3 regions of the Desulforamulus aquiferis genome follow, and region 3 is predicted to be linked to each of the others. Evidence: riboswitches for the same ligand, from Rfam matches in the RefSeq annotation. Region 3 holds a riboswitch; each other region holds the start of a gene.
The links. A riboswitch is a leader RNA that binds a small molecule or an ion and turns the genes downstream of it on or off. The one in region 3 is predicted to bind molybdenum cofactor.
Positions count from the first base shown of each region.

Region 1: linked by a shared signal. The riboswitch ahead of P6N53_RS06050 (hypothetical protein) and the one ahead of P6N53_RS09850 (hypothetical protein) in region 3 are both predicted to bind molybdenum cofactor.
Region 2: linked by a shared signal. The riboswitch ahead of P6N53_RS06090 (aldehyde dehydrogenase family protein) and the one ahead of P6N53_RS09850 (hypothetical protein) in region 3 are both predicted to bind molybdenum cofactor.

Region 1 is NZ_JARPTC010000007.1:135,688-140,033, reverse strand. Features, by position in the region: gene P6N53_RS06060 (energy-coupling factor ABC transporter ATP-binding protein) at 1-362, shown strand, start outside; gene P6N53_RS06055 (geranylgeranyl reductase family protein) at 378-1,511, opposite strand; molybdenum cofactor riboswitch at 1,776-1,894, shown strand; molybdenum cofactor riboswitch at 1,932-2,050, shown strand; gene P6N53_RS06050 (hypothetical protein) at 2,219-2,434, shown strand; gene P6N53_RS06045 (helix-turn-helix domain-containing protein) at 2,603-3,262, opposite strand; gene P6N53_RS06040 (molybdopterin molybdotransferase MoeA) at 3,694-4,346, shown strand, end outside.
Region 2 is NZ_JARPTC010000007.1:143,302-147,647, reverse strand. Features, by position in the region: gene P6N53_RS06100 (GTP pyrophosphokinase) at 1-211, opposite strand, end outside; gene P6N53_RS06095 (PAS domain S-box protein) at 400-1,950, shown strand; molybdenum cofactor riboswitch at 2,037-2,156, shown strand; gene P6N53_RS06090 (aldehyde dehydrogenase family protein) at 2,251-3,681, shown strand; gene nikR (nickel-responsive transcriptional regulator NikR) at 3,876-4,322, shown strand.
Region 3 is NZ_JARPTC010000014.1:34,663-39,008, reverse strand. Features, by position in the region: gene P6N53_RS09865 (XdhC family aldehyde oxidoreductase maturation factor) at 1-760, shown strand, start outside; gene P6N53_RS09860 (DVU_1551 family NTP transferase) at 760-1,878, shown strand; gene cobC (alpha-ribazole phosphatase) at 1,897-2,511, shown strand; molybdenum cofactor riboswitch at 2,619-2,740, shown strand; molybdenum cofactor riboswitch at 2,778-2,895, shown strand; gene P6N53_RS09850 (hypothetical protein) at 2,969-3,406, shown strand; gene P6N53_RS09845 (ABC transporter substrate-binding protein) at 3,507-4,346, opposite strand, start outside.

The DNA of each region.
Region 1 (4,346 bases), on a different contig from region 3:
GCCCCCCACACCATCTGTCTGGGGGAGAAAAACGTTTGGTGGCGATTGCCGGGGTACTGGCTATGCGTCCAAGGATGGTTATCTATGATGAACCAACTTCCAACCTGGATATTCGCTTTCGGAGGAGGTTAATTAATTTCTTGAAATCAACCACTAGGGAAACAATGCTCATAGCCTCCCATGACCTGGAATTTATCTTGGAGGTTTGCAACCGGGTTATCTTGCTTGACGGAGGAACTATTTCGGCAGATGGAATTCCCAGGGAAATCATGAGCAACCGAGAATTAATGGAAGCCCATGGTTTGGAGAAGCCTCACTCACTGATACCACATAAAGAAAACCATCATCTTGAGCATGAATAAACCCATGAGGTAAGCTTACTTTGGTGAGGAATAGGTTTCATGAAAATTGGGGGAATCTTTATGCTTTAGAAAAGGAGCAAAGGCAATAGAACCATATTTTAGCCAATCAATATTAGTGCCATATACAAGCTTACTTAAGACCGGGTTGTCTTCAGACCGGACTATAGTATCAAAGGTATCATCATCTATGGTGTCATAAAAGTTTCTATAGTTACTCATTATGTTTATGATCCTTTTATATTTCTGCACTAATTTATTATAATCCCTATTTTTAATAATAGCATAGGCTGCCATGGCTCCTGTGGCCATTGCAGTTGCAGCTCCAAGACCCAAAAAAGGGTCTAAGAAGCCGCCTTGATCCCCAACAAAAAGGCAGTTTCTCCATTGCTTACCCTCTGAATCTGCCGCCACGTGTGTCCTCTCATATGTTCCAAGAAGAGTTGTATTTTCAAGGAGGTTCTCTTTAGCAAAGAAACCTGTCCAGCATTGATTAAACTCGTCCCAATTCCGAACATGGGGGACAGTAACGTATAATGAGGCTATTTGGGAACTGAAAGGGGCTAAAAATCCGTACCCATCCTTCAATATCCCTTTATTTCCCCAGACAATGGCTGTATTTTTTTTGAAGCTGCCATGTAATTTAGCTACCCTGGTGTAAGCTACCAGGTACTGTTTCCAACCTTCTAAATACTTATCTGCAATATAATCTTCACTTCTACTACCGTTTGCAACTATTACATAATCATATTTGTGGGATAAATTATCAATAGACTGTCTTTGCTCATAAAAGATTTTTGATTTTTTAATATTACTTAAAAGTTGATTTCCTAGGGATATTGGTTCTTGGCCGATTATAAAACTATGGCCAATAGTTTCGTTAGAAATTGTTGCTTGGGAATTTTTACTATTAATAATTAGTTCAGTTATGGTTTCCAGGGGAGATATCTCTACTGCTAGCAGTTTTTTTATATATTTTATCGGTTGAGCTGTAATGCCCCGGTATGCCATATTAAATAAAACACCAATATGGGAGTAATGGTCAGCAATAAATAAATTCTGCTCATAGATATCTGGGACAATTCCGTTTTTCTCCAGTACTATCCCTGCGGCAAGACCTGCCACACCAGCACCTATTATGGCTACTTTCATGAAAAACCTCCGATTTTGATTGGGATACTTATTTTATTTTTGGAACTTTGTTTGAGTTTTATTCACAATATAAACCAGATAAAATCACAGATTGTAGATGTTGCTGTTTTATGTTATATACGTTGTCAATTTTAGTCAAAATCTGTTGGTAATTTTTATAATAAATAATTATAATTGAATTGATAGATATAAACCTTTTTGGCATAATAAGTACAAGGTTATTTTAATCTTCAGAGTTAATCAAAAAATTAACCCAGTACGGATGAAAATTATTACCTCCAAGCCTTAGGACCTGTAATAAAAGATAATGGTTCTCTGGCCGTTAGGGTTCAACTGGAAACGGATGAGCCTCCCGTGTGGAAAGGATGGTAAGTCTTATTAGCCATGCCAAAAACCGCACACCAGTGCGGTTTTTATTAATTATAGAGCGTTCTCCGAGCCTTACTACCTAAAACATTATGTTATGGTTTTATGGCCGTTTAGGGTTAACCGGGAAACGGGTTAGCCTCCCTTTGGAAAGGAGAGCATTATTCCACCTATAATACAGGGTTGGTTTAGTGTTGCCTTTAAAAGGGAGCACTAACTGACCTTTTTTCTTTTATGTAAGGGCGTGGACAGTCGTATACTGGACGGTTTTGGACAAGTATAGGAAGGAATATTCCTTGCTTGAGATTGAAATTTATTGCCAAGTGGTCGGAGGTGACATAATGACAACAGAGATTAGTGAAGAAGAAGCTATTTTAACTCTGTCTTTAGTCATTGCAGATATGGCCTCGATGATGGATAACAATGTATTAAATAATAATATTACTAATGTAACTAACGAGCTGGTTTGTAACGCGTCAATAAAACCTTTAACAAAGGATTTTTATATCACATTAAATAGTTTGGTACATATACTAAGGCAAAATATAAATAGATAGTATTTAGAGGAGAAGAACAGACAATTAATTAAAAGAGGAATAAAAAGTATTAGCGGAATCATAAAACAAGCCTCTAGTGTAAAGAACTACACAGGAGGCTTAAACAAGTTAATTAATTACAAATTATTAGGACCTAACCATTAGGTCTTTTTTGTTTTGTTTTGAAATTTACTTAAGCTTGTCGTTGGATATCTTATTCAGTAATTGAATTCTAGCCTGGGCAACAACTGCTTCTGGAAAGGCATACTTAAACTGTATTTTTGCCCATTCCCTAAAAGAAGGACTGGCGTTGAAAAGGTCTGCCAAAGTTTTTTTCATATCTTCAAGCTCTTTTAGGTCCGTGTCAGATATTTGATCATGTTTAATTATCGACAGGGTGCTGCCTTCGCTTTTAGTGGTGGTATCGGTAGTTTGACTTATTCTGCTTACTAACCGTGCCTCAAATTCTTCCCTAATGGACTCTTTTCTTTGCTCTAACAAGTAAGCCTGAGCCTGGAGGTGATCTGGTAAATAAGCTTGTAGGGGCAGGTTATTATCTGCTAAAAATTTGTAATAGGAACTAATTGATGGTTGAGTGTCTAATTGTTCAATAAGCTTCTGGACTCTTTCTTCTGGAGATATGAACATTTCTCCATCCCCAGAATTTAGCCATGACTCTGAAACACCATACCTAACACATACATGTTTAATTAATGATTCGGATGCTTTCTTAGAAGCACTTTCGATATTGCCAACGTGGCTTCTATCTATACCTAAATCTTTGGCCATAAGGGTTTGGGTTAAACCAAGGGTCTCCCTGAGCTGCTTAAATCTATCAGAAATAGTCATACACATTCCTTCTCAGAAATATTTTATAATTAATACAGTTCTTGGAAACGCATTGTTATTGACACGCTTTCTCAGAAGCATTATACTTACTTTTAAATAGCAAGGTTAAAAATACCAATTCAACCTTAGAAAGCGACATTTATTCTGTGCCTTAGGTTAGCAGGAAGGGGGCAAGAATAAAAAAATTGCACTAAAAGACAGAAACACAAGAAGTATGGGGGACAGCAGTCTAGAAACAGAACACCCCGTTTTGTATATTTATTGCCTTTATCTAACTGATATTAACAAATTTTAAGATCTATGACAAGTGGTTTTGCTAAACACTTCCAGCAAAGTGATGGGGAAAAGTGTAAAAATTTGTCAAGGATATTTGCTAGTGCTGGCACTGTTATTTAGGTGGAGATATTTTAAATGAATTTAGGGAGGTAAGGATGCTTAAGGAAATACCCCTTGAACAAGCGTTGAATATTTTGTTGAAGTATACGAAGCCCGTTGGCTTTGAGGAAATTAATATTATAGATACTCTAGGGAGAGTGTTATACGAAAATATTGTTGCTGATTTTCCACTTCCTCCTTTTAATAGGTCTCCCTTGGACGGATATGCTGTCATAGCTGAGGATACAGTAAATGCTAGTAAAGAAAAGCCATGCTCACTTAAAGTTACTCAAAATATATATGCCGGGGATATACCAGCAAAACCATTGGTGCATGGGGAAGCCGCTGCTATAGCAACCGGGGCCCCACTGCCGGATGGAACAAACGCAGTAATTAAAATTGAGGCTACTCAGCCCTTAGAAGATAGAGTTCTAATATTTTCTCAACTAAAACCTGGTGATAATTTTATTTACATGGGCGACGATGTTCTGGAAGGGGAAAAAATTCTTTCAGAAGGTATGATAATCACGCCAGCTGTTGTAGGTCTTTTAGCATCTATGGGAAAAAAGCAGGTTAAAGTGTTCAAGAAACCAAAAGTAGCAGTATTAACAATAGGTGACGAACTAGTTGGTATAGATGAACCAAGGCTGCCAGGCAAAATATACAACAGTAATGTTTATGCGGTTTCTGCCCAAATTACTGAAGCAGG
Region 2 (4,346 bases), on a different contig from region 3:
CTTCTAGGTTCTTATTCTTCAATTTATTAATAATACTGTCTGGAGTTTTTAGTCTTGTTTTAATGTGTTCTATTGGATTATAGTCATGAATTATATGAAATTCTTCGTTCAAAATATTTAGCTTTGTTCGAACTTCATCCAAAGCAAATTTATAACCAATCAAGAATTTAGCCCATTCCTTCAATTTACTGTCAATAATTGTTTCCCCCATGTTATACCCCTTCTTTAAAGAAAATCATTCACTCCTAATGTGTACCTTCCAAAGTAATTTTATTTCTATATTAAGGTGAAAGCTCAAGGCTATAACCCCTTAAAGGAATTTTATAGTAGAGATTGAATATTATTCAATAGTTGCTATACGAAAGGAGATAACCTTCTCAAACTATGCAATATGAAAGCATGACAAAAGAACAGCTAATTGCTAAGATAAATGAGCTACAGCAGAAATTGCAAAACCAGGAAATGAAAAATAATAATCTAAATAATTTATTAAACAGTGCAAATAATTCTTTCCTTGAATTTAATAAAGACTGGAAATATGCTCTATTAAGTGAGGCAGAAGAGCAAGTAAGAATCTCTAATGAACGATTTGCCAAAGCATTTAATGCCAATCCTGCTGCCTCAGCCATAACAAGGTTAAAGGACGATATAATTGTTGATGTTAATGACAGTTTCTTAAAACTATTTGGATATTCCCGTGAAGAAGTGATAGGGGTTACTCCAACTATTCTTGGCACGTGGATAGAATCAGAGGCCCGACTTGAAATGCTTAGTATGTTAAAGAAGCAGGGACAAGCTGATAGTATAGAAATTGATATACGAAAAAAGTCAGGAGAAAGGGCTACTGTGATATTATCAACTGCGTTAATCGAACTTGGCGGAGACGAGCACATTGTAGGCTCAATGGTTGATATATCAGAAAGAAAAGTATTAGAGAAACAGCTGAAGCAAACAAACCAGAAAATGTTTAATATTCTTGATGGTATCACCGAAGGTTTTTTTGCTTTAGATAGAGAAGGGCAGTTTACCTATGTAAATAAACATCAATGTTTAGCCCTTAATAAAAAAAGAGAAGAAGTGTTGGGTAAGAGTATATGGCAGCTATTTCCAAAGTCCCTAAATTCGAAACTATATAAGGAATATCATAAGGCTATGACAGAACGGATACCTGTACAATTTGAGATGACTTCTGTCTATGAAGATGCTTACTATGAAATTCGTGCCTTTCCATATGATGATGGAATCTCTGTCTTTATAAAAAATATTACTGAGAAAAAGAAATACCAAAAGGAGATTTCCAGACTAAGCTATTTAAATCTTATCGGTCAGATGGCTGCCGGCATAAGCCATGAAGTTCGTAATCCCTTGACAACCGTGAGGGGATTTCTGCAGATGCTGCGAGGTAAGGATGAATGCTCTAAGTTTAATGATTATTTTGAATTGATGATTGAAGAGCTTGATCGTACCAACTCCATCATTACAGAATATCTTTCCATGACCAAGAGTAAATCAGAGGAACTCGAAATGCAAAACCTAAACACCATTGTGGAGACCATCTTACCCCTAATTCAAGCAGATGCAGTTGGTCAGGATAAGTATGTGGAAAGTGAATTGCACGAAATTCCAGACATACTATTAGATAGTAAAGAAATACGTCAATTGATCTTAAACCTTTGCCGAAATGGCCTGGAATCAATGGGGCGGGGCAAGCGCTTAAAAATCATAACCAGCAGGGAAGATAATTGTGTGGTCCTTGGGATTCAGGACCAGGGGGAGGGTATTACTGGAGAGGTATTGGAGAAATTAGGCACGCCATTCTTCACTACCAAAACGGAAGGGACTGGATTGGGGCTTGGAATATGCTATAGTATTGCTTCCCGGCATAATGCAATAATAGATATTAAAACAGGTGAAGAGGGAACAACCTTCTTTGTTAGGTTTAAATTGTAGTGTAATGTGTGCATTTTATAAAAGCTTCAAAGACCTACAAAAATTCGACACAAGAAAAAGGATATTGTAATTTATTAATAGAATAGATTTATTATGTTCTCCGAGCCATATTGCCTATAGGTCTTGCGCTATGGTTTTATGGCCGTTTAGGGTTAACCGGGAAACGGGTTAGCCTCCCTTTGGAAAGGAGAGTATGATACCACCTGCCATTACAGAGGGTTGGTTAGTGCTGCTTTCCAAAGTGGTGCTATCTAACCCTTTTTTCTAGATTTAATATAAATTGACATGGGGGTATGTAAATTGATTCCGAAAATTAAGCTATTTATTAACGGGCAGTGGGTTGAATCTGATCAAACAGAGAAAGTCTTAAATAAAGCAAATGGGGAACCTGTGGCAGAAATTTATGTGGCTGGTCTGAAGGAAGTGGAGCAAGCCGTCACGTCTGCCCAAAGGGCCTTTAAACGTGAGAAGATAGCTCCTTATCGGCGGTATGATATTTTAAAAAGGGCCAGTGAACTGCTAATGGAGAGACAAGAAGAAATGGCCCTTACCCTTTCCCTTGAAGTTGGCAAAACTATAAGAGAAGCAAGGATGGAAGTATCCAGGGCTGCTCAAACCCTATTGATTTCTGCAGAAGAGAGTAAACGTATCCATGGTGAGATAATTCCTATCTCCAGTTCACCTGGTAATGAAAATCGTCGCGCCTGGACTATAAGGCAACCTTTAGGTGTGGTTTGTGCGATAACTCCCTTTAACTTTCCTGCAAATCTAACTTGTCATAAAATTGGTCCTGCTATTGCTGCAGGAAATGCTGTTGTATACAAACCTGCCAGTACCACACCAATCTTTGGAGCAAAACTATGCGAAATATTTTTAGAATCCGGACTACCTAAGGGATATCTTAACATGGTGATGGGACCTGGTTCAGTGGTGGGAGATGCTTTAGCAAAGGACCAAAGAATTGATTTCTATAGTTTTACCGGCAGTACTTCCGTGGGATTAAAACTTAAAAATTCGGTTGGACTAAGGCCTGTTTCCTTGGAGCTGGGGTCTAATTCACCAACAATTGTTCATGGTGATGCAGATTTAATGGTAGCTGTCGAAGCATGCACCCGCTCTGCCTTTGCCAATGCAGGACAAGTTTGTATCTCGGTTCAGCGAGTTTATGTTCATAATTCTATTTATAATGATTTTTGCCAGCAGGCGGCAGCTCTTGCTAAAACTTTAAAGGTTGGGGATCCTTTAGATCCCACGACTGATATTGGGCCAATGATAAATGAAAAAGAAGCTATCAGGGTTGAAGGCTGGCTTCAAGAAGCAGTAACTGAAGGTGCAAAGATATTGGTAGGGGGGAAGAGGAATGGCCCCTTTCTAGAACCTACTATTTTAACAAATGTTCATCCTAAGATGAAATGTAGTTGTCAGGAGCTCTTTGCCCCTGTGTTTAATGTAGTATCGTACAATACAATTGACGAAGCCCTTGCTATGGCTAATGATTCTAACTATGGTTTGCAGGCAGGTGTTTTTACCAACTCCTTGGATATAGCTAGCCGCTGTGCAGAAGAATTAGAGTGCGGCGGGGTTATAATCAATGATGTATCAGCATTCCGAGCGGATCTTATGCCCTATGGCGGTTGGAAAGAGAGTGGAACCGGGAAAGAAGGGCCACGTTATGCCATAGAGGAAATGACCAGGGAAAAAGTAGTGGTATTGAAGTTGAAAGGTAAATAAAATGAACTAGTTTGTTTCTTGACCTAGCCCTATGGTTTACTCCATAGGGCTTTATTAATAAGCAATTACTAGAAGATAATTATACTAAATGGTATATTCTGATAAATATGTAAATGAAGATATAAAATGCTTTATCTCCTCCTTGGATCGTGTTATATTTTTAGTAATTAGTAACACAGACGGAGGGATGGGGATTGCCAAGCAAGGAGGTGTTGACCCGGTTTGGGGTTTCTATGCCCCAGGATTTAATTGAACAATTTGATAAATTAATTTCCGAGCGGGGGTATGATAGTCGATCAGAGGCTATCCGTGATTTGGTTCGCAAATCATTAATAGATCCGAATCATCTTCAGTCAACTAATATGGTTGCCGGGACTATCGTTATTATGTATAATCATCATTTCGTTGGCTTAACTAATTATCTTTTAGAATTACAACACGATTATCACCATGAAATAATTTCGACCATGCATGTTCACATAAATCACCATCAATGTTTAGAAATAATAGTGGTTCGGGGTGTTTTGGCAAAGTTAAGACAAATGCATCAAATGATACAAGTGCAAAAGGGTGTCTTTTATGCTGAGCTATCTGTTACCTATGTAGATGAGCAGCAAACAGCACACAAATCTGAAGCTTAATAGCATCATGCATGTACATATTCT
Region 3 (4,346 bases):
GGAAGTGCTAATAGAATATATGGATGCCACAAATAATACTCTCCTTAATGTCTATCGAAATATTATAAGCACTATAGAACAGAGGAAAAAAGCTGTTTTGGTAACCCCTATCTCCAATTATTTATGGGAAAATAATCAATCCTTTTTAGTTCAAAGTGACGGATCCTTCCATGGCAGTGAATATTCTTGGCCAGATGAGTTGTTAGAATCATTTGCTGGTCAGGCCAAGGGCAGATACCCCCAGGTATTGACCTTTGATAATCAACGATTCCTGGTGGAACCAATCAGTACCTATGGCACGGTATATATTTTCGGAGCAGGTCATGTATCTCAAAAACTGGGTTTATTGACAGGTTTGATAGATTTTAGAACGGTTGTAATAGATGATCGAAGGGAATTTGCTAATCGCGAACGTTTTGCTACAGCCGACGAGGTGCTGGTTGTAGAAAGCTTTGGACAGGCATTTGCTGACTTTAAATTTGACCCGGACAGCTATTTGGTAATTGTCACCAGAGGCCATGCCCATGACAAGACTGTCCTTGCCCAGGCCCTCAAGACAAATGCCAGCTACATCGGTATGATTGGTAGTGTGAGGAAGAGGGATACCCTTTATCGTTCCCTTCTGTCGGAAGGCTTTACTGAGCAGGATCTTAAAAGGGTCTACTGCCCAATAGGCTTAGAAATTGCTGCCGAGACCCCGGAAGAAATTGCAGTAAGCATTGCAGCAGAATTAATCAAAATTCGTGCGGGTCTAAGCTAATGAAAAACACAGAAAACATTGCGGCCATCATTTTAGCAGCAGGGTTTTCTTCGCGCATGGGGTCTTTTAAGCCACTATTACCTCTAGGCAATACTTCGGTAATTGAAAAGTCTGTGAGGATGTTTGAGTCAGCCGGCATAAATAACATAAATGTAGTGGTTGGATATAAGTCCAATGAACTTCTGCCAATTCTAAAGCCTTTAAAAGTTAATATTGTTGCTAATAACAATTACTACGAAGGAATGTTCTCGTCAGTTAAGGCCGGGATAAGGATAATTGAACCGTCCATTGAAGCTTTCTTTTTTCTACCAGGGGATATACCCCTGGTTCTCCCTAAAACTATTACAGCCCTTATAGCAGCTTACCGCGGCAATTCTGCCGGAATTATATACCCATGTTTAAATGGTGAGCGTGGACACCCGCCACTTATCTCAACTGCTTATAAAGACACTATACTATCCTGGGACAAAGAAGGGGGGCTGAGGTCTTTGCTGCAAGAATATGAGGCAGATGTGTTGGATATTGAGGTGGAAGACCAGGGGGTTCTTCAAGATATGGATACACCTCTGGACTATCAAAGGGTCCGTGAAAGTGTCAGCGGCTATGTTATCCCGTCTGTACATGAGTGCCATAGGCTACTTGATAATTGGGAGGTTCCTGAGCAGGTACTACGCCATTGCCAAACCGTTGCCCAGGTGGCAGAAAGGATAGCAAATTCTTTAGCAGGGGCAGGCTACACCCTTAATCATGGGCTAGTCTTGTCTGCTGCCCTATTACACGATCTAGCAAGGGGTGAAAAAAATCATGCCCAGGTTGGGGCAGAGCGCTTGAGGAGGTTAGGCTACCCGGAGGTTGCGGAGATTGTTGCCATTCATATGGATCTACCTGTAAATAGCGAGCGGGTCTTTAGTGAAGCTTCAATTGTATACCTAGCTGATAAATTGGTTAAAGATGATAAAATTATATCCTTAGAGCAAAGACTTAGGGAGACTAGTCATAAGTATGCCTCAGAACCACTCGCCTTAGAAGCAGTCACAAGAAGGTTGAGCCAAGCAGAAAATATTAAGCGTGAGATAGAAAAAGCCATTTCTCTTCCATTAGAAAAAATAATTTTATAAGTTTTGAGGGGTTTTTAAATGGAACAAAGATATATTTATTTAATCCGACATGGGGCGATAGAGTCAAAAGGCGGCAAAAGATTTATAGGTCAGATTGATTTACCTATCAGCCAAGAAGGAGTTATGCAAGCGAACCGATTAAGGGAAGAGCTAAGCTGTATCCGTTTTAATCATATCTGTTCCAGTGATTTACGTCGCGCTCGTCAAACGGCAGAGATAATTGCTGATAAACATAACCTTACACCTATTCTTCATCAGGAGTTGAAGGAAATATCCCTTGGTGAATGGGAAGGGCTATATTTTGAAGAAATACGCCGCAAGTTTCCAAAGGAATTTATACAAAGGGGTAAGGATATAGCAAACTTCCGTCCTCCAGGAGGAGAGAACTTTAGACAATTATCTGAAAGGGTATTAAATAAATTTCAATATATCATGGAAAATACCGATGGTAATATCCTAATTACAGGACATGCAGGGGTTAACCGTGTAATTATATGTCACATCCTAGGTGTACCCATAGATAACATTTTTAGCATTAGCCAGGACTACGGCTGCTTAAATTTGATTGGTTGGTCGAAGGGAAAATATCGATTAAAGACCTTAAACAAGTTAACAAAGATTATTCCAGCATAGGTATTCAGCCTTATACTTCTTAATTGGGCAGAAATCAATAATATATCAGAAATATCAAAAGGTTACAGAGGAATTTCCGGTATGTTGTTGAATATATATTTTAAGAACTAAATTTAATCCTCCGAGCCACTGAACCTAAGGTAGAGAGTACCATGGTTCACTTGGCCGATAGGGTTTATCTGGAAACGGGTAAGCCTCCCGTGCGGAAAGGAGGGTAGGATTATTTACTATGTCCTTCTCTGGCCGCACTATGTGCGGCTTTATAATTTTAAATGTTTCTCCGAGCCTTTAAACCTAAAGCTTTAGCCAGGGTTTACCGGCCGTTTAGGGTTAGCAGGGAAACCGGCTGGCCTCCCATTGGAAAGGAGAATTATCTACCTGGGCATACTAGGCTGGATAATGCTGCTTTTCTTTAAGTGCATTATTCAGCTTTTTCTTTTTGAAAGGTGGGGTTGTTTTGCAGCGTAAAAAAGGAAAACTTTTATGTTATTTTTGCCCTGGAGAAGTTATTGGTCGTTTTGACGGGGAAGAATGGCAGATTAAAAATATCAGCCAAGCCCTAGGTGGATTTAGTGATAAGGTATTTGATACATATATGGAGCTATCAAATATGGCTGATGAAGGCTGGCTGGTGAGGGAGGAAAGGAGAACTAATTCCCGAGCAGTTATTGTTGTTTTCTATTATTTAACGGGGGAGAGTATCTTAGAAAAGCGCCAGCTTATAATAAATAGATTGCTTCGTACTTATCTTGATTCTGTGGTCTATCCTCGGGAGGAGCTATATGTGGCATGTAAACAACATGACCTTGAGTTAATAGGGCTAAAAAGACATGCTAAAAGTGCAGAAAGACAAGTTAAGCAAAACTCATTAAGGGGTTTTAAAAATAATTTATAAACTTGCCTGCTTGGATTTCACCGGGATGTAATCCCGGAATTTTTTTCTCTAAATTAGATAACCTCCCGGACTAAGTTGACCGGGAGGTAGAATTGCATCACTATTTGTCTTTACCTGCATCAGGGAAGAAAAGAGGGCTGCCAAATTTATCTACTCCAAAATTACCAATAATATCTTGAGTTTCTTTGGCTACCATGAAGTCAACAAAGGCTTTGCCGCCCTCGGCGTTAACCTTGTCAAACTTTTCAGGGTTAACATTCATTACGTGATAAATATTGAGAAGGGACTGGTCACCTTCAAGCAGGATATCCAGCTTTACATTATTCTTTTGTGCCAGATAGGTAGCCCGATCTGTAAGGGTATAGCCAAGCTTTTCTGATGCGATATTAAGGGTTTGACCCATGCCGGTGCCGGATTCCTGGTACCATTTTTGACCTTTGGGATCAAGGGAAGCTTCCTTCCATAGCCCTAATTCCTTTTTATGGGTACCTGAGTCATCACCACGGGAAACAAAGATTGCTTCACTATCATAAATTTTCTTAATGGCCTCTGCAGTGGTATTTGTTTCTTTGATTCCTGCAGGATCATTTTCGGGGCCTACTATAATAAAGTCATTGTGCATTACCAGGGAGTAATTTATACCTACTCCACTATCTACCAATACCTTTTCGTCCTCCGGTGCATGAACCAGTAATACGTCTGCTTCACCCTTTTCACCCATCTTAAGGGCAGCGCCTGTTCCAACAGCAATGATCTTTAAGTTGTAGCCGGTTTGCTTTTCAAATTCTGGCTTCAAAACGTCCAGTAAGCCGCTGTCCTGGGTGCTGGTTGTGGTGGCCAGTATTACATCTTTTATGGCCGGCTCCTTAGCACCTTCACTATTGCCTTCCTCTTTGGGGGCCTGCTGGCAACCTGCCATAAGCAACATAAAGGATAATAG